4 regions of the Pantoea deleyi genome follow, and region 4 is predicted to be linked to each of the others. Evidence: predicted binding sites of a transcription regulator. Region 4 holds the regulator's gene; each other region holds the start of a gene.
The links. The regulator sigma-54, encoded in region 4, starts transcription at its own class of promoters, with help from an activator protein. The targets are predictions, from matches to a motif close to GTTGGCACANNTTTCGCTNT.
Positions count from the first base shown of each region.

Region 1: a site for sigma-54 is predicted at 2,708-2,727, ahead of J1C59_RS02265 (gamma carbonic anhydrase family protein). Genes of this name have one in related genera too.
Region 2: a site for sigma-54 is predicted at 1,633-1,652, ahead of glnA (glutamate--ammonia ligase). Genes of this name have one in related genera too.
Region 3: a site for sigma-54 is predicted at 1,624-1,643, ahead of J1C59_RS14790 (gamma-glutamyltransferase family protein). Genes of this name have one in related genera too.

Region 1 is NZ_CP071405.1:465,915-470,127, forward strand. It holds gene J1C59_RS02245 (DNA topoisomerase family protein) at 1-257, shown strand, start outside; gene tsaC (L-threonylcarbamoyladenylate synthase type 1 TsaC) at 264-836, shown strand; gene aroE (shikimate dehydrogenase) at 840-1,658, shown strand; gene J1C59_RS02260 (DUF1488 family protein) at 1,655-1,912, shown strand; gene J1C59_RS02265 (gamma carbonic anhydrase family protein) at 1,879-2,433, opposite strand; rRNA gene J1C59_RS02270 (16S ribosomal RNA) at 2,924-4,213, shown strand, end outside.
Region 2 is NZ_CP071405.1:96,675-100,887, forward strand. It holds gene glnA (glutamate--ammonia ligase) at 75-1,484, opposite strand; gene typA (ribosome-dependent GTPase TypA) at 1,922-3,745, shown strand; gene yihX (glucose-1-phosphatase) at 3,956-4,213, shown strand, end outside.
Region 3 is NZ_CP071405.1:3,112,698-3,116,910, forward strand. It holds gene J1C59_RS14780 (transporter substrate-binding domain-containing protein) at 1-509, opposite strand, end outside; gene hpxU (MurR/RpiR family transcriptional regulator HpxU) at 701-1,540, opposite strand; gene J1C59_RS14790 (gamma-glutamyltransferase family protein) at 1,679-3,265, shown strand; gene hpxX (oxalurate catabolism protein HpxX) at 3,278-3,460, shown strand; gene J1C59_RS14800 (AtzE family amidohydrolase) at 3,457-4,213, shown strand, end outside.
Region 4 is NZ_CP071405.1:3,519,627-3,523,839, forward strand. It holds gene lptA (lipopolysaccharide ABC transporter substrate-binding protein LptA) at 1-133, shown strand, start outside; gene lptB (LPS export ABC transporter ATP-binding protein) at 139-864, shown strand; gene rpoN (RNA polymerase factor sigma-54) at 913-2,346, shown strand; gene hpf (ribosome hibernation promoting factor) at 2,368-2,655, shown strand; gene ptsN (PTS IIA-like nitrogen regulatory protein PtsN) at 2,810-3,289, shown strand; gene rapZ (RNase adapter RapZ) at 3,337-4,191, shown strand; gene npr (PTS phosphocarrier protein NPr) at 4,188-4,213, shown strand, end outside.

The DNA.
Region 1 (4,213 bases), 930 kb from region 4:
ACAAGCCGGATGAAACCACGCTGGCCTGTCCGCAGTGTCATGAAGGCCACCTGGTTCAGCGCCGCTCCCGCTATGGCAAAACGTTTCACTCCTGCGATCGCTATCCGGCCTGCCAGTTTGTCGTAAACCTGACCCCCGTTGCCGGAGTCTGTCCTTATTGCCAGTATCCGCTGTTAGTTGAGAAAAAGACGGCGCAGGGCGTGAAACGCTTCTGCGCCAGTAAGCGTTGTGGCAAAGCCATTACTGAAGAGAATTGATCGTTCATGGAAAATCAACACCTCGCCGATTCGCTTGAAACCTGCTTAGAGCAGCTGAATCGACAGGCGGTCATCGCCTATCCCACTGAAGCCGTATTTGGTCTGGGCTGTGACCCTGACAGTGAATCCGCCGTTATGGCTCTGCTGGCGCTGAAACAGCGTCCGGTAGAGAAGGGGCTGATTCTGATCGCGGCTGACTACAGCCAGCTGGAGCCTTACATCTCCGCGCGCGAACTCTCTGTAACCCAGCGGGAACGGATGTTTGCATGCTGGCCTGGCCCGGTCACGTTCGTTGTCCCCGTTCCGCCTCAGACGCCGCGCTGGCTTACCGGACAGTTTGATTCACTGGCGATCCGTGTCAGCGACCATCCGGATGTGCAGGCGATTTGCCGGGCATTCGGCAAACCGCTGGTATCGACCAGCGCAAATCTGACCGGTCTGCCTCCCTGCCGCACGGCAGAAGAGGTGAAGCGCCAGTTTGGCGAGCATTTCCCGGTGCTGTCTGGAAAGACAGGTGGACGACTCAATCCTTCCGAAATCCGCGATGTCATCAGCGGCGAACTTATACGTCAGGGTTAATGTATGGACCACTTCGCCGTTTTCGGTAATCCGATCAACCACAGTAAATCTCCGCTGATCCATCAGGCTTTCGCTGAACAGACGGGCATCGAACACCGCTATGGCCGTATCTGCGCGCCGATGGAGGGATTTCCTCAGGCGCTGACGGCTTTTTTTGAACAGGGCGGACGTGGTGCCAACGTGACGTTGCCTTTCAAACAGCAGGCATTTGAATTTGCCGATCGGCTCACTGAACGTGCCGCGCTATCCGGCGCGGTAAATACGGTGAAGAAACTCAGCGATGGGCTAATCCAGGGCGACAATACGGATGGTATTGGCCTGCTAAGCGATCTTGAACGGCTGGGGATGATCACTGCCGGTGACAAGGTATTGCTGGTGGGCGCCGGCGGCGCGGCGCGTGGAGTCATCCTGCCGCTGCTTTCATCAGGGGTCACACTGACGGTGGTCAACCGCACCGCCGCGCGGGCAGAAGAGCTGGTCAGCCTGTTCAATAAGCATGGCACCCTCCGCGCCTCTGATTTCGACCAGTTAGCAGATCAGCACTTCGACTTAATCATTAATGCCACCTCAAGCGGCGTAGAGGGGAAGACACCGCCTTTACCTGCGGAACTCATCCATCCCGGGGTGCGCTGCTATGACATGTTCTATCAAAGCGGGCTGACGCCGTTTTTGCACTGGTGCCAGGCGCACGGCGCGCAGCATCTTGCCGATGGCGTGGGCATGCTGGTTGGCCAGGCCGCCCATGCCTTCTATCTGTGGCACGGTGTGATGCCGGAAATTGCGCCGGTCATCGTTCAGCTTAAGCAGGCCATGCAACCGTGAATCAGGCTATCCAGTTTCCGGATGAGGAAACCTATAACGCGGAACGGAATGCTGTCTGTTTCCCGGTGCTGGTAAACGGCATGCGGCTGAACTGTGCCATCGGCGCTGCGGCGCTGGTGGCGCGTTTTGGTGAAGGGGAGGCGATGGCGCTGTTTCAGCACCATCGCTGGGATCTGGAAGATGAAGCCGAAGCGGCAATACGTCAGGATCGTATTGATGATCAGGGCTGGATCTGGTTATCGCCAGCCAGGTAGTCATCCTTCCAGGTAACGTAGTTGTTAGCGGAATAGCGTAAACCTTCTTTCTCACTCTCATTCAGCGGCCTGATCTGTCTGACCGGACTCCCCAGATAGAGATAGCCGCTCTCCAGTCTTTTACCCGGCGGCACCAGACTGCCCGCGCCAATCATCACCTCTTCTTCTACTATCACGCCATCGAGCAGAATCGATCCCATACCAACCAGCACACGATTCCCAATGGTGCAGCCGTGAAGCATGGCTTTATGTCCGACCGTGACATCCTCGCCAATAATCAGCGGGAAGCCCTGTGGATTAGATGCGGATTTGTGCGTCACATGCAGAACACTGCCATCCTGGACATTGGTGCGGGCGCCAATGCGCACCTGATTCACATCACCCCGGATAGCAACCAGCGGCCAGATGCTGACGTCATCCTCCATAATCACATCGCCGACGACGACACTGCTGGGATCCACCATGACGCGCTGACCGGTTTGCGGAAAAAGATGTTTATAGGGACGTAGAGCGGAACTCATTATGTTCTCCTTTATCGTGTTTACAGTTCAGCCTGATGCGATTTCAACCAGCTGACAAGCCCATTCTGGCCTGGATCGCTGGCGATCTCATCAATCTGGATCATTTATAACCATTCAGAAAAAAGATCCAAAAAAAGGGTTGTGCTCTGAAACGGGATCCCTATAATGCGCCTCCATCAACACGGCACACCGGCAACGGGAAACGGGCTGAGAGGCACAGGAGACTGCGCCGCCGGAGAAAACTTCTGAAAAAAGAGGTTGACTCTGAAGGAGGAAAGCGTAATATACGCCACCTCGCGACAGGACGCTAACGCACTGTTCGCACTGCTCTTTAACAATTTATCAGACAATCTGTGTGGGCACTCGCAGGATTGATATCAGCGTCTCCGGACGCAAAAAATATTAAGCCTCACGAGTGAACACATAATGAAATTCATTATGACGTTTTACAGATGAGCATCGCTGGACTTGTTCCGGCAAATCAAACTTTAAATTGAAGAGTTTGATCATGGCTCAGATTGAACGCTGGCGGCAGGCCTAACACATGCAAGTCGGACGGTAGCACAGAGAGCTTGCTCTCGGGTGACGAGTGGCGGACGGGTGAGTAATGTCTGGGGATCTGCCCGATAGAGGGGGATAACCACTGGAAACGGTGGCTAATACCGCATAACGTCGCAAGACCAAAGAGGGGGACCTTCGGGCCTCTCACTATCGGATGAACCCAGATGGGATTAGCTAGTAGGCGGGGTAATGGCCCACCTAGGCGACGATCCCTAGCTGGTCTGAGAGGATGACCAGCCACACTGGAACTGAGACACGGTCCAGACTCCTACGGGAGGCAGCAGTGGGGAATATTGCACAATGGGCGCAAGCCTGATGCAGCCATGCCGCGTGTATGAAGAAGGCCTTCGGGTTGTAAAGTACTTTCAGCGGGGAGGAAGGCGGTGCGGTTAATAACCGCGCCGATTGACGTTACCCGCAGAAGAAGCACCGGCTAACTCCGTGCCAGCAGCCGCGGTAATACGGAGGGTGCAAGCGTTAATCGGAATTACTGGGCGTAAAGCGCACGCAGGCGGTCTGTTAAGTCAGATGTGAAATCCCCGGGCTTAACCTGGGAACTGCATTTGAAACTGGCAGGCTTGAGTCTCGTAGAGGGGGGTAGAATTCCAGGTGTAGCGGTGAAATGCGTAGAGATCTGGAGGAATACCGGTGGCGAAGGCGGCCCCCTGGACGAAGACTGACGCTCAGGTGCGAAAGCGTGGGGAGCAAACAGGATTAGATACCCTGGTAGTCCACGCCGTAAACGATGTCGACTTGGAGGTTGTTCCCTTGAGGAGTGGCTTCCGGAGCTAACGCGTTAAGTCGACCGCCTGGGGAGTACGGCCGCAAGGTTAAAACTCAAATGAATTGACGGGGGCCCGCACAAGCGGTGGAGCATGTGGTTTAATTCGATGCAACGCGAAGAACCTTACCTACTCTTGACATCCAGCGAACGGGGCAGAGATGCCCCGGTGCCTTCGGGAACGCTGAGACAGGTGCTGCATGGCTGTCGTCAGCTCGTGTTGTGAAATGTTGGGTTAAGTCCCGCAACGAGCGCAACCCTTATCCTTTGTTGCCAGCGATTCGGTCGGGAACTCAAAGGAGACTGCCGGTGATAAACCGGAGGAAGGTGGGGATGACGTCAAGTCATCATGGCCCTTACGAGTAGGGCTACACACGTGCTACAATGGCGCATACAAAGAGAAGCGACCTCGCGAGAGCAAGCGGACCTCACAAAGTG
Region 2 (4,213 bases), 560 kb from region 4:
GGTGAATTCGCGGAGAAAAAAGCCCATCCGAAGATGGGCTAAAAGTTTCCACGGCAACAAAAACGTCTGACCAGTTAAACGCTGTAGTAAAGCTCGAACTCAACCGGGTGTGGCGTCATGCGAACGCGGTCCATCTCTGTTTTACGCAGTTCGATGTAAGCGTCGATTGATTCGTCAGTGAACACACCGCCACGGGTCAGGAACTCGCGGTCTTCGTTCAGTGCATTCAGGGCTTCTTCCAGAGAGCCTGCAACTTTTGGAATCTCAGCTTCTTCTTCCGGTGGCAGGTCATACAGGTTTTTATCCATCGCATCGCCAGGATGGATCTTGTTGATGATGCCATCCAGGCCAGCCATCAGCAGCGCGGTGAACGCCAGGTATGGGTTAGCCGCTGGATCCGGGAAGCGCGCTTCGATACGACGGGCTTTCGGGCTGGCAACAACCGGAATACGGATAGAGGCAGAACGGTTACGGGCTGAGTAAGCCAGCATGACCGGTGCTTCGTAACCCGGAACCAGACGCTTGTAGGAGTTGGTGGTCGGGTTCGCCAGGGCGTTGATTGCTTTAGCGTGTTTGATGATACCGCCGATGTAGAACAGGGCCATTTCAGACAGGCCGCCGTACTTATCGCCGGCAAACAGGTTCTGGCCACCTTTAGAAAGGGACATGTGGCAGTGCATGCCTGAACCGTTGTCGCCAAACATAGGCTTCGGCATGAAGGTCGCGGTTTTGCCGTACGCGTGCGCGACGTTGTGAACGACATATTTGTAGATCTGAATTTCGTCCGCTTTCTTGGTCATGGTGTTGAAGCGGGTAGCCACTTCGTTCTGACCCGCGGTGGCCACTTCGTGGTGATGCGCTTCAACGACCAGGCCCATCTGCTCCATGGTCAGACACATGGCAGAACGGATGTCCTGTGATGAGTCAACCGGGGGAACCGGGAAGTAGCCGCCTTTCAGACCTGGACGGTGACCTTTGTTACCGCCTTCATACTCTTTACCGGTGTTCCATGCGGCTTCGATATCGTCGATAGCAACATGTGAACCGGAGGTTGATGAACCGAAACGGATGTCATCAAACAGGAAGAATTCAGGTTCGGGTCCAAACAGCACGGTATCAGCGATGCCGGAAGAGCGCAGGAAATCTTCCGCGCGCTTGGCGATGGAGCGTGGATCGCGATCGTAGCCCTGCATGGTGCCTGGCTCAAGAATGTCACAACGGATGATCAGCGTAGAATCTTCGAAGAAAGGATCCATGACCGCGGTGGTCGCGTCAGGCATCAGCACCATGTCTGATTCGTTGATGCCTTTCCAGCCGCCGATAGAGGAACCATCGAACATTTTGCCTTCTTCGAAGAAGTCAGCGTTAACCTGGTGAGCAGGGATCGTAACGTGCTGTTCTTTACCTTTGGTATCGGTAAAACGCAGGTCAACAAACTTAACTTCATGCTCGTTCATCATCGAGAGAACGTGTTCAGCGGACATACTCAACTCTCCTGGAAATGGTCTTTCATTATCTACATGGCGAGGAAACGTCGTTTCCGGAAGGCGTGGCGGGAAACTGCTTCCTGCTCCATCTCTTCCGGCACGCTCTTCAACCGACATCTGACTGGCGTTTACGCTTAAACAGACTAAAGCGAATTCTGTGCCAACTTTTTTGATGTTGCTTAAATCGCCTTGTGCTGCACCTTTTTGTCATAAAGCGGCTGCACCACGATGGTTTTAGCGCACCAAAATGGTGCTGGTGAGTGCACTTTGAGCACTATTTTGGTGCGCAGGACCAACTTAGTGCATTTTCTGCACCGGGAACAGTGCGAATTTGCGCCAATGCAATAAACTTTCAGTGAAAAGTGTGATCGTGTTCAGTCTTCCGCTTAATCCGTGTACAATAGCGCGCTATTTCTAATGCCTGAGGCAAAGCTGTGATCGAAAATTTGCGTAACATCGCCATCATCGCGCACGTTGACCATGGAAAGACCACCCTGGTTGACAAACTGCTGCAACAATCCGGTACTTTTGATGCCCGTACCGAAGCAACCGAGCGTGTGATGGACTCCAATGATTTGGAGAAAGAGCGTGGGATTACCATCCTCGCAAAAAACACCGCCATTAAGTGGAATGACTACCGTATCAACATCGTTGATACCCCAGGACACGCCGACTTCGGTGGTGAAGTTGAGCGCGTCATGTCCATGGTGGACTCGGTGCTGCTGGTTGTAGATGCGATGGATGGCCCTATGCCGCAAACCCGCTTCGTGACCAAAAAAGCGTTCGCGCATGGTCTGAAGCCGATTGTGGTTATCAACAAAGTAGACCGCCCTGGCGCGCGTCCGGACTGGGTTGTGGATCAGGTCTTCGACCTGTTCGTTAACCTGGATGCGACCGACGAGCAGCTCGACTTCCCTATCATTTTCGCCTCTGCGCTGAATGGTATTGCGGGTCTGGAGCACACCGACATGGCTGACGATATGACCCCGCTGTATCAGGCAATCGTCGACCACGTTTCTCCGCCTCAGGTTGAGGTTGAAGCGCCACTGCAGATGCAAATCTCTCAGCTGGACTACAACAACTACCTGGGCGTGATCGGTATCGGCCGTATCAAACGCGGTAAAGTGAAGCCTAACCAGCAGGTCACTATCATCGATAGCGAAGGCAAAACCCGTAACGGTAAAGTCGGCAAAGTCCTGACGCACCTGGGTCTTGAGCGTATCGACAGCGACCTGGCCGAAGCAGGCGATATCATCGCCATCACCGGTCTGGGCGAGCTGAACATCTCTGACACTATCTGTGATCCACAGAACGTGCAGGCGCTGCCGGCACTGAGCGTCGATGAGCCTACCGTAACCATGTTCTTCAACGTCAACACCTCACCGTTCTGCGGTAAAGAAGGTAAGTATGTGACGTCACGTCAGATCCTTGAGCGTCTGAACAAAGAACTGGTTCACAACGTGGCACTGCGCGTTGAAGAAACGGAAGATGCTGACGCGTTCCGCGTTTCAGGTCGTGGTGAGCTTCACCTCTCTGTTCTGATCGAAAACATGCGTCGTGAAGGTTTCGAACTGGCGGTATCCCGTCCGAAAGTTATCTTCCGCGAATTCGAAGGCCGCAAGCAGGAGCCATTCGAAAACGTTACGCTGGATATCGAAGAGACGCATCAGGGTTCCGTTATGCAGGCCATGGGCGAGCGTAAAGGCGACCTGAAAAACATGGATCCGGATGGCAAAGGCCGCGTCCGTCTTGACTACGTGATCCCAAGCCGTGGTCTGATTGGCTTCCGTAACGAATTCATGACCATGACTTCCGGTACTGGTCTGCTCTATTCGACCTTCAGCCACTACGATGACATCCGTCAGGGCGAAGTCGGCCAGCGTCAGAACGGCGTACTGATCTCTAATGGTCAGGGTAAAGCCGTTGCGTTCGCGCTGTTCGGTCTGCAGGATCGCGGTAAGCTGTTCCTGGGTCACGGTGCAGAAGTCTATGAAGGCCAGATTATCGGTATTCACAGCCGTTCTAACGACCTGACCGTTAACTGTCTGACCGGTAAGAAGCTGACCAACATGCGTGCTTCCGGTACCGATGAAGCCACGACGCTGGTTCCACCGCAGAAAATGACGCTGGAACAGGCTATCGAGTTCATCGATGATGATGAACTGGTAGAAGTGACGCCGCTGTCAGTACGTATCCGTAAACGTCACCTGACAGAAAACGACCGTAAACGTGCTTCACGTGGTCCTAAAGACGCATAATTGCGTCTTTAACTGAGAAAAGCTCCGCCATGCGGGGCTTTTTTTTTGCCTGAAGCCCCGCTTTTTTCAGCCGGACCCCGCCCGGCTCATCTGTACTCCCGCACGTTTTGCTCGCCTTCCGGCGTTTACGCTTTTCTCTCCGCGGATGCCTGTTCAGCCTGCACTTTTGCCGCTAGAGTGAATAGTCCAGGGAACCGAGGGAGAGACACCATGCTGTATATCTTTGATTTAGGCAATGTGATTATCGATATCGACTTTAACCGCGTGCTGGGTGTCTGGAGTGATCTGAGTCGTGTGCCGCTGGCGTCGCTGCAAAGCCATTTCCGGATGGATGAGGCATTTGAACAGCATGAGCGCGGCGAGATCAGCGATGAAGATTTCGCACTGGCGCTGTGTGAAAAACTGGAGATTGCGCTGAGCTATGAGCAGTTTGCGGCGGGCTGGCAGGCGGTGTTCGTGGATGTGCGT
Region 3 (4,213 bases), 410 kb from region 4:
TTATCTTCGTAACGTTTCACCTGTGCATCTTTTGGCGCCACGTCGCTCAGCACCATATCCTCGACCGCCCCGCGCGTGACGCCGATCGACTTGCCGCTCAGGGCCGACGCCGCCTTGATTTCATCGCCTTTCGGCCCGAATACGCCCAGGAAGAACGGCGCATAGGCGCGGGTAAAGTCGATCACTTTTTCCCGCTCGGCGTTTTTGCCCATGCTGGAGATCACCAGATCGACCTTGTCGGTCTGCAGGTAAGGCACGCGGTTGGCACTGCTGACCGGCACCAGCTGCAACTTAAGTTTCATCTGCTTTGCCAGGTATTTCGCCATATCGATGTCATACCCCTGCGGCTGCAGATCGGTCCCGACCGAACCAAACGGCGGGAAATCCTGCGGCACGGCAACGCGGATGACCCCGCGCTTCTGAATATCCTGCAGTTGATCGGCCAGTGCGCTTCCCGCCTGAGCCATCAGTAATGCCGCTGCGGCAACCGCCATCAAAACTTTTTTCATTATGCACCCCGGTGAGATTAACGTGAAACAAAAGATTCTTTGAACTGAAATCTGCAACTAATGTGCCAACCCGGCTGACACGAAAAAAAACGATAAACGCGGCGGCTCAGGGTGGAAAGCGGGCGTAACCGGGGCAGTTACGCCGGTGCGGGGATGTACTGAAATGGGGCAAAGCACCAAAAGGGTGCCTGTTAACGGTGCTCCAGCTCGTCAAACTGCTGATAAAGATCCGCGATCTGATGAATACGCTGACGTCCCTGGGCCAGGGTTTCATGCAGCAGCGCGTTTGCCAGCAGGTTGACCAGGCTCATGGCGGCGCTGTAGCTGTCAAAGGCGGAGACGCTGTCCAGCGGCGTACAGAGCTGCCAGCGCGCCAGCGCCATCACCGTCTGCGCCTGCGGCTCACACAGCACCAGCACCGGCACCGCAGCGGCCTGAAGCTGCTGCATCAGCGGCCGGATAATGCGGGGACGACGACGAAACGCCATCACCACCACCATATCTTCCGGGGTGATATCCACCAGCTCCTCAGCCAGCGTCTGGCCCGGCTGCGGCAGGATATGCACCTGGGAACGCGCCTGCACCAGCTGCTGACGCAGGTGCAGCGCTACCGGATAGGCGTTGCGCATGCCGATGATAAAGACGCGCTTCGCCTGCGCCATCTGCCCGACCACCTCACTGAACTGGCGGGCATCCAGACTGTTGACCCACTGCGTCAGGTTGGCCATCTCCTGCTTGTAGTGGCGCGCCAGCAGCGTGTTGCCCTGCACGGCATCGCGGTTATCGGTCAGCGGCATGCCGCTCTGACGCAGGATGCGCAGCTCATCACGCATATCCTTATATTTTTCATAGCCCAGACGCTTAAACAGCCGACTGACCGTGGCTTTCGACACGCCGCTGAGCCGCGCCAGCTCGGCGCTGTTGTAGCTGATCAGATCGTCGAAGTGGTCAAAAACGAAGTCGGCAATACGCTGCTCCTGCGGCGAAAGCTGGGGATAGTGACTTCTGAGTCGTTCATCAAGCTGTTTCATAACCCGTCCTGTAACTTTTGTTTCAGCAGAAGCTAGCACAATTTACGCCAGGTTAACCGCCGCAATCTCTGTCCGGGATGAAAACTGGAACAGCTCTTGCTTCATCAGAGATTCTGTTACCCGAAGAACGAGTGAACGATGATTCAGAGCAATATGGCCCCGCAGGGGATGGCGGTGACGCCGCACCATCTGGCGAGTGAAAGTGCGCTGGCGGTGCTGCGTGATGGCGGCAACGCCATTGAGGCGATGGTGGCGGCGGCGGCGACCATCGCCGTGGTCTATCCGCATATGAACGGACTGGGCGGCGACGGCTTCTGGCTGATTCTGCCGCCCAATGGCGAGCCGGTGGCTATCGACGCCAGCGGCGCAGCCGGTGCGCTGGCCCACTGTGACTTCTATGCGGATCACCCGACGATCCCCCATCGCGGGCCGAAGGCGGCGCTGACCGTCGCCGGTACGGTCAGTGGCTGGCAGGAGGCGCTGGCGATCTCTGAAGAGATGGGCAGCCCGATGCTGCCGCTGGCGCGCCTGCTGCGGGATGCCATCCGCTACGCCGCCGACGGTATTCCGGTCACGGCGTCGCAGACCGCCGCGACCACCACATTCTGTCATGAGCTGCAGCATCAGCCCGGCTTCAGCGCGACATTTATGCCCGACGGCCACGTCCCGCCGCCGGGCAGCCGTTTCACCCAGCCCGCCCTGGCGCAGACGCTGAGTCTGCTGAGCGAACAGGGGCTCGACAGCTTCTATCGCGGCGCGCTGGCGCACCATATGGCCGATGAGATGGCCACGCTGGGTATGCCCGTTACGCTGGCGGACCTTCAGCAGCATCGTGCCCGCCGCACAACGCCGCTGCATCTCAGTCACAGCGAAGGCGACATCTGGAATATCACCCCGCCCACCCAGGGCATGGTGTCGCTGGCGATCCTCGGCATCACCGATCGTCTGGAGATGGCCGGCGCGGATGACGCGCAGACGGTGCACCGCATCGTGGAGGCCACCAAAAAAGCCTTTGCGCTGCGCGATCAGCACATCACAGATCCGCGTCACGTCAAAGAAGATCTGCAGGCGCTGCTGGACAGCGACCACCTTGCCACGCTGGCCAGCCAGATTGCGGATGGGGAAGCCGCTGCCTGGGGCCAGGGACGCGGTCCGGGCGATACCGTCTGGATGGGCGTTATGGACAGCAGCGGTCTGGCAGTCTCATTCATTCAGAGCATCTATCACGAATTTGGCAGCGGTGTCGTGCTGCCCGGCACCGGGATCACCTGGCAGAATCGCGGGGCGGCGTTCAGCCTCGACCCGGATCATCTGCTGGCGCTGGCGCCCGGTAAGCAGCCGTTTCATACCCTGAACCCCGCCGCCGCCCGCCTGAAAGATGGCCGTACGCTGGTCTACGGCGCGATGGGCGGTGACGGGCAGCCGCAGACCCAGGCGGCGATCTTTACCCGCCATGTCATTCAGGGCCTGCCGCTTCAGCAGGCGGTGAGTGCGCCGCGCTGGCTGCTGGGCCGCACCTGGGGACAGTCGTCCGACTCGCTGAAACTGGAAGGTCGCTTTGACGCTGAAACGGTCTCGCGGCTGCGCCAGTGGGGACACGAGGTGGAACTGCTGCCGGACTTCAGCGAATCCGTGGGCCATGCAGGTGCCATCGTGCGGCACAGCAACGGCATGTTCGAAGGCGCCAGCGATCCGCGCAGTAACGGCAGCGCCGCCGGTTTTTAACAGGAGCGAATCATGAATCAACACGACTGGGCCAGCTATATCGGCCATATGGAGCAGATACTGCAGCTGGAACTGGATGAGGCCCGGCGCGCCGAGCTGCTGACCCAGCTTGCGCGCATTGCGGAGATGGCGGCGCCGCTGATGGCGTTTCCGCTGGATGACCGGCTGGAAGTGGCAGGAGTCTATCAGGCATGAATCTAAGTGACGTTTCGATTCAGACCCTGCAGCGGGCGATCCGCCAGGGTGAGATCAGTGCGCATGAGGTGGCGCAGCTGACGCTGCAGGCGATTGAGCAGCACAATCCGGCGCTGAACGCCTGGACGGCGGTCACCGGGCCGCGCATGCTGCAGGAAGCCCGCGCCGTGGATGCACAGCGGCAGCGTGGTGAGCCCCTGCCGCCGCTAGCGGGCATCCCCTATGCCGTGAAAAACCTGTTTGACGTGGCGGGGCACAGCACGCTGGCCGGGGCCAGCCTGTTCCGCGATCGCCCGGCCGCGCAGGCGGATGCCTTTGCTGTCGGGAAACTGCGGGACGCAGGCGCACTGCTGTCGGGCATGCTGAATATGGATGCCTATGCCTACGGCTTTACCACCGAGAACAGCCACTATGGTGCGACGCGCAATCCCCGCGATCTCAGCCGCGTGGCGGGCGGCTCGTCCGGTGGCTCCGCGGCCGCCGTGGCCGCCGGGCTGGTGCATTTTTCGCTGGGCACCGACACCAACGGCTCGATTCGGGTGCCCGCGTCGCTGTGCGGCATTTTTGGCCTTAAGCCCACCTTTGGCCGCCTCTCGCGCAGCGGCAGCCATCCTTTTGTCGCCAGCCTGGACCATATCGGCCCTCTGGCCCGCCGGGTGGATGACCTCGCGCTGGTCTATGACCAGTTGCAGGGTGCCGATCCCGCTGATGCGTTTCAGGCGAATCATCCGCAGGCCGCCACGCTGCCTTCGC
Region 4 (4,213 bases):
TATTACCTACCTGGTGAAAGAGCAGAAAATGCAGGCTTACAGCCAGGGCCAGAACAAGCGCGTCACCACCGTCCTGGTGCCGTCGCAACTTCAGGATAAAGGTTCGTCCACCAGCGGAAAGAAGAGTAACTGATAGCTATGGCCACATTAATCGCAGAAAACCTGGCGAAGGCCTATAAAGGCCGTCGCGTGGTAGAAGATGTCAGTCTGCAGGTAAAGTCCGGCGAGATTGTCGGCCTGCTGGGCCCGAACGGTGCCGGTAAGACCACCACCTTTTACATGGTGGTGGGGATCGTGCCCCGCGACGCGGGTCGTATTGTCATCGATGATGAAGATATCAGCATCCTGCCACTGCACGCCCGCGCACGTCGCGGCATCGGCTATCTGCCGCAGGAAGCCTCTATTTTCCGTCGCCTGAGCGTCTACGATAACCTGATGGCCGTCCTGCAGATCCGCGACGATCTGACGGAAGAGCAGCGTCAGGATCGCGCCCGCGAACTGATGGAAGAGTTCCACATCGAACACCTGCGCGACAGCATGGGCCAGGCGCTGTCGGGCGGTGAACGCCGTCGTGTTGAGATCGCGCGTGCGCTGGCGGCCAACCCGAAGTTTATCCTGCTGGATGAGCCCTTTGCTGGTGTTGACCCGATCTCCGTTATCGACATCAAAAAGATCATCGAGCATCTGCGTGACAGCGGCCTGGGCGTGCTGATCACCGACCACAACGTGCGTGAAACCTTAGCGGTCTGTGAGCGGGCTTACATCGTCAGCCAGGGCCACCTGATTGCGCACGGAACCCCGAACGAAATCCTCGCCGATGAGCAGGTGAAGCGGGTTTATTTGGGTGAAGAGTTCAGACTCTGATAAGGTGTCGTTAATACTGATGTTTACCTGGGAACTACCATCCTGTCTATGAAGCAAGGTTTACAACTCAGGTTCAGCCAACAGCTGGCAATGACGCCACAACTGCAGCAGGCCATTCGTCTGCTGCAGCTCTCTACGCTTGAACTCCAGCAGGAGTTACAGCTTGCACTGGAAAGCAATCCGCTGCTTGAGCAGACCGAACTGCACGAAGAGATCGACGCCCGGGAATCGTCCGAGGCCGAGGCGCTGGACACCCGCGAAGCCCTTGAGCAGAAAGAGATGCCCGATGAACTGCCGCTGGATGCCACCTGGGATGAGATCTACACGGCTGGCACGCCGTCAGGCACCGGCACCGACTATCAGGATGATGAGTTACCGGTCTATCAGGGCGAGACCACCCAGTCCCTGCAGGATTATCTGATGTGGCAGGTCGGGCTGACGCCGTTCAGTGACACCGATCGCGCGATTGCGACCTCTATCGTCGACGCTATCGATGACACCGGGTATCTTACCGTTTCGCTTGAAGAGATCCTGGACAGCATCGGCAACGACGAGCTGGAAGTGGATGAAGTGGAAGCGGTGCTGAAACGCATCCAGCGCTTCGACCCGATCGGCGTCGGCGCGCGCGACCTGCGTGACTGTCTGCTGGTGCAGCTTTCGCAGTATGCGCCCGAAACGCCGATGCTGGCAGAGGCGCGCCTGATCGTCGGCGAACATCTTGACCTGCTGGCGAATCACGATTTTCGCAGCCTGATGCGGGTGACGCGCCTGAAGGAAGAGGTGCTGAAAGAGGCGATGCTGCTGATTCAGTCGCTGGATCCGCGTCCGGGCCAGTCGATTAACACCGGCGAACCGGAGTATGTCATTCCCGACGTGCTGGTGCGCAAGGTCGGCAGCCGCTGGACGGTTGAACTGAACGCCGACAGCGTGCCGCGCCTGAAGATCAACCAGCACTATGCCGCGATGGGTGGCGCCACGCGCAACGAAAGCGACAGCCAGTTCATCCGCAGTAATCTGCAGGAAGCGCGCTGGCTGATCAAGAGCCTGGAGAGCCGCAACGATACGCTGCTGAAGGTGACGCGCTGTATCGTTGAACAGCAGCAGGCGTTTTTCGAGCAGGGTGAAGAGTTTATGCGTCCGATGGTGCTGGCCGATATCGCCCAGGCCGTTGAGATGCACGAGTCGACCATTTCCCGTGTGACGACGCAGAAGTATCTGCACAGCCCGCGGGGGATCTTCGAACTGAAGTACTTTTTCTCCAGTCACGTCAATACCGAAGGTGGCGGTGAAGCCTCTTCGACGGCGATCCGGGCGCTGGTGAAAAAATTAATTTCGGCGGAAAATCCAGCCAAACCCTTGAGCGACAGTAAACTGACCTCCATGTTATCTGATCAGGGGATTATGGTGGCACGGCGAACCGTCGCCAAATATCGTGAGTCTTTGTCCATCCCGCCATCGAACCAGCGTAAACAGCTGGTTTGACAGAAATGAGAAGGAAGACCTATGCAGCTGAACCTGACCGGGCAACACGTTGAAATCACCGAACCTCTGCGTGAATTCGTCAACGGTAAATTTGCCAAACTGGAACACTATTTCGAACATATCAATCAGGTCTATATTGTCCTGAAAGTTGAGAAAGTCACTCAGGTGGCGGACGCAACGCTTCACGTGAACGGTGGCGAGCTGCACGCCACATCGGAAGCGGAAGATATGTATGCGGCCATTGACGGGCTGATCGACAAGCTCGCCCGTCAGCTGACCAAACACAAAGATAAACTGAAAAAACACTAACCTTCACGCCAGCTACGCGCGCCTGCCGCGCAGAGCCGACAGGATGGGGCGGATAATCCGCCCCGTTTTGTCATCTGAGCAGAGGCGCCGTTTGTCTCCCGCGTCTGGACGCGCTGGCGGTGAATGGCCTGGTGAACTCGCAAGTGAAACGATAATGAACAACGATCTTACACTGGAATTGAGCACGGTGCTTTCGCCTGACTGCACCCGCAGCGGCGTACACTGCCAGAGCAAAAAACGTGCGCTGGAAATCATCAGCGAACTGGCCGCAAAGCAGCTCAACCTGCCGCACCAGACGCTTTTTGAAGCGATCCTGACCCGTGAACGCATGGGCAGTACCGGTATCGGCAACGGTATCGCCATTCCTCACGGCAAGCTGGAAGAGGATACGCTGCGTGCGGTCGGGGTCTTTATCAGCCTCGAACAGCCGATTGCGTTCGATGCCGTCGATAACCAGCCGGTCGATCTGCTGTTTGCCTTACTGGTGCCGGCTGACCAGTGCAAAACGCACCTGCACACCCTTTCACTGGTGGCAAAACGTCTGGCAGATAAAACGGTCTGCCGCCGTCTGCGCGCGGCGCAGAGTGATGAAGAGCTCTACGCCATTATTACGGAAATCCAGACAGAGCAGTAACGCGTCTTTACCGGCCGGGTGCCGGTTTTAAAACGGGAGAGAAGGTCATGGTGCTGATGATCGTTAGCGGTCGTTCAGGCTCGGGGAAGTCAGTGGCGCTCCGTGCGCTGGAAGATATGGGATTCTACTGCGTCGACAACCTGCCGGTCGTGCTGCTGCCTGAGTTAGCGAACTCGCTGGCTGAGCGCAATATTTCGGCGGCGGTCAGTATCGATGTCCGGAACATGCCTGAATCCCCTGAAATTTTCGAAACCGCGCTGAATAATCTGCCCGACTCCTTTTCACCGCAGCTGCTTTTTCTCGACGCCGATCGCAATACCCTGATTCGGCGTTACAGCGATACGCGCCGTCTGCACCCGCTTTCCAGCAAGAACCTGTCGCTGGAGAGCGCGATTGACGAAGAGAGCGATCTGCTGGAGCCGCTGCGCTCCCGCGCCGACCTGATCATCGACACCTCCGAGATGTCGGTGCATGAGCTGGCCGAGATGCTGCGTACCCGCCTGCTGGGCAAGCGCGAACGCGAGCTGACCATGGTGTTTGAATCCTTCGGCTTCAAGCATGGCATCCCCATTGATGCAGACTATGTGTTTGACGTACGCTTTCTGCCCAATCCACACTGGGATCCCAAGCTGCGACCGATGACCGGCCTCGATCGTCCGGTAGCCGCCTTCCTCGATCGCCACACCGAAGTACACAATTTTATCTACCAGACGCGCAGCTATTTAGAACTCTGGCTGCCGATGCTGGAAACCAACAACCGTAGCTATCTTACCGTGGCGATTGGCTGTACCGGCGGTAAACATCGCTCCGTCTATATTGCCGAGCAGCTGGCCGATTACTTCCGTTCACGCGGTAAGAATGTACAGTCACGCCATCGCACGCTGGAAAAGCGCAAATCATGACCGTCAGACAAACTGTAGAAAT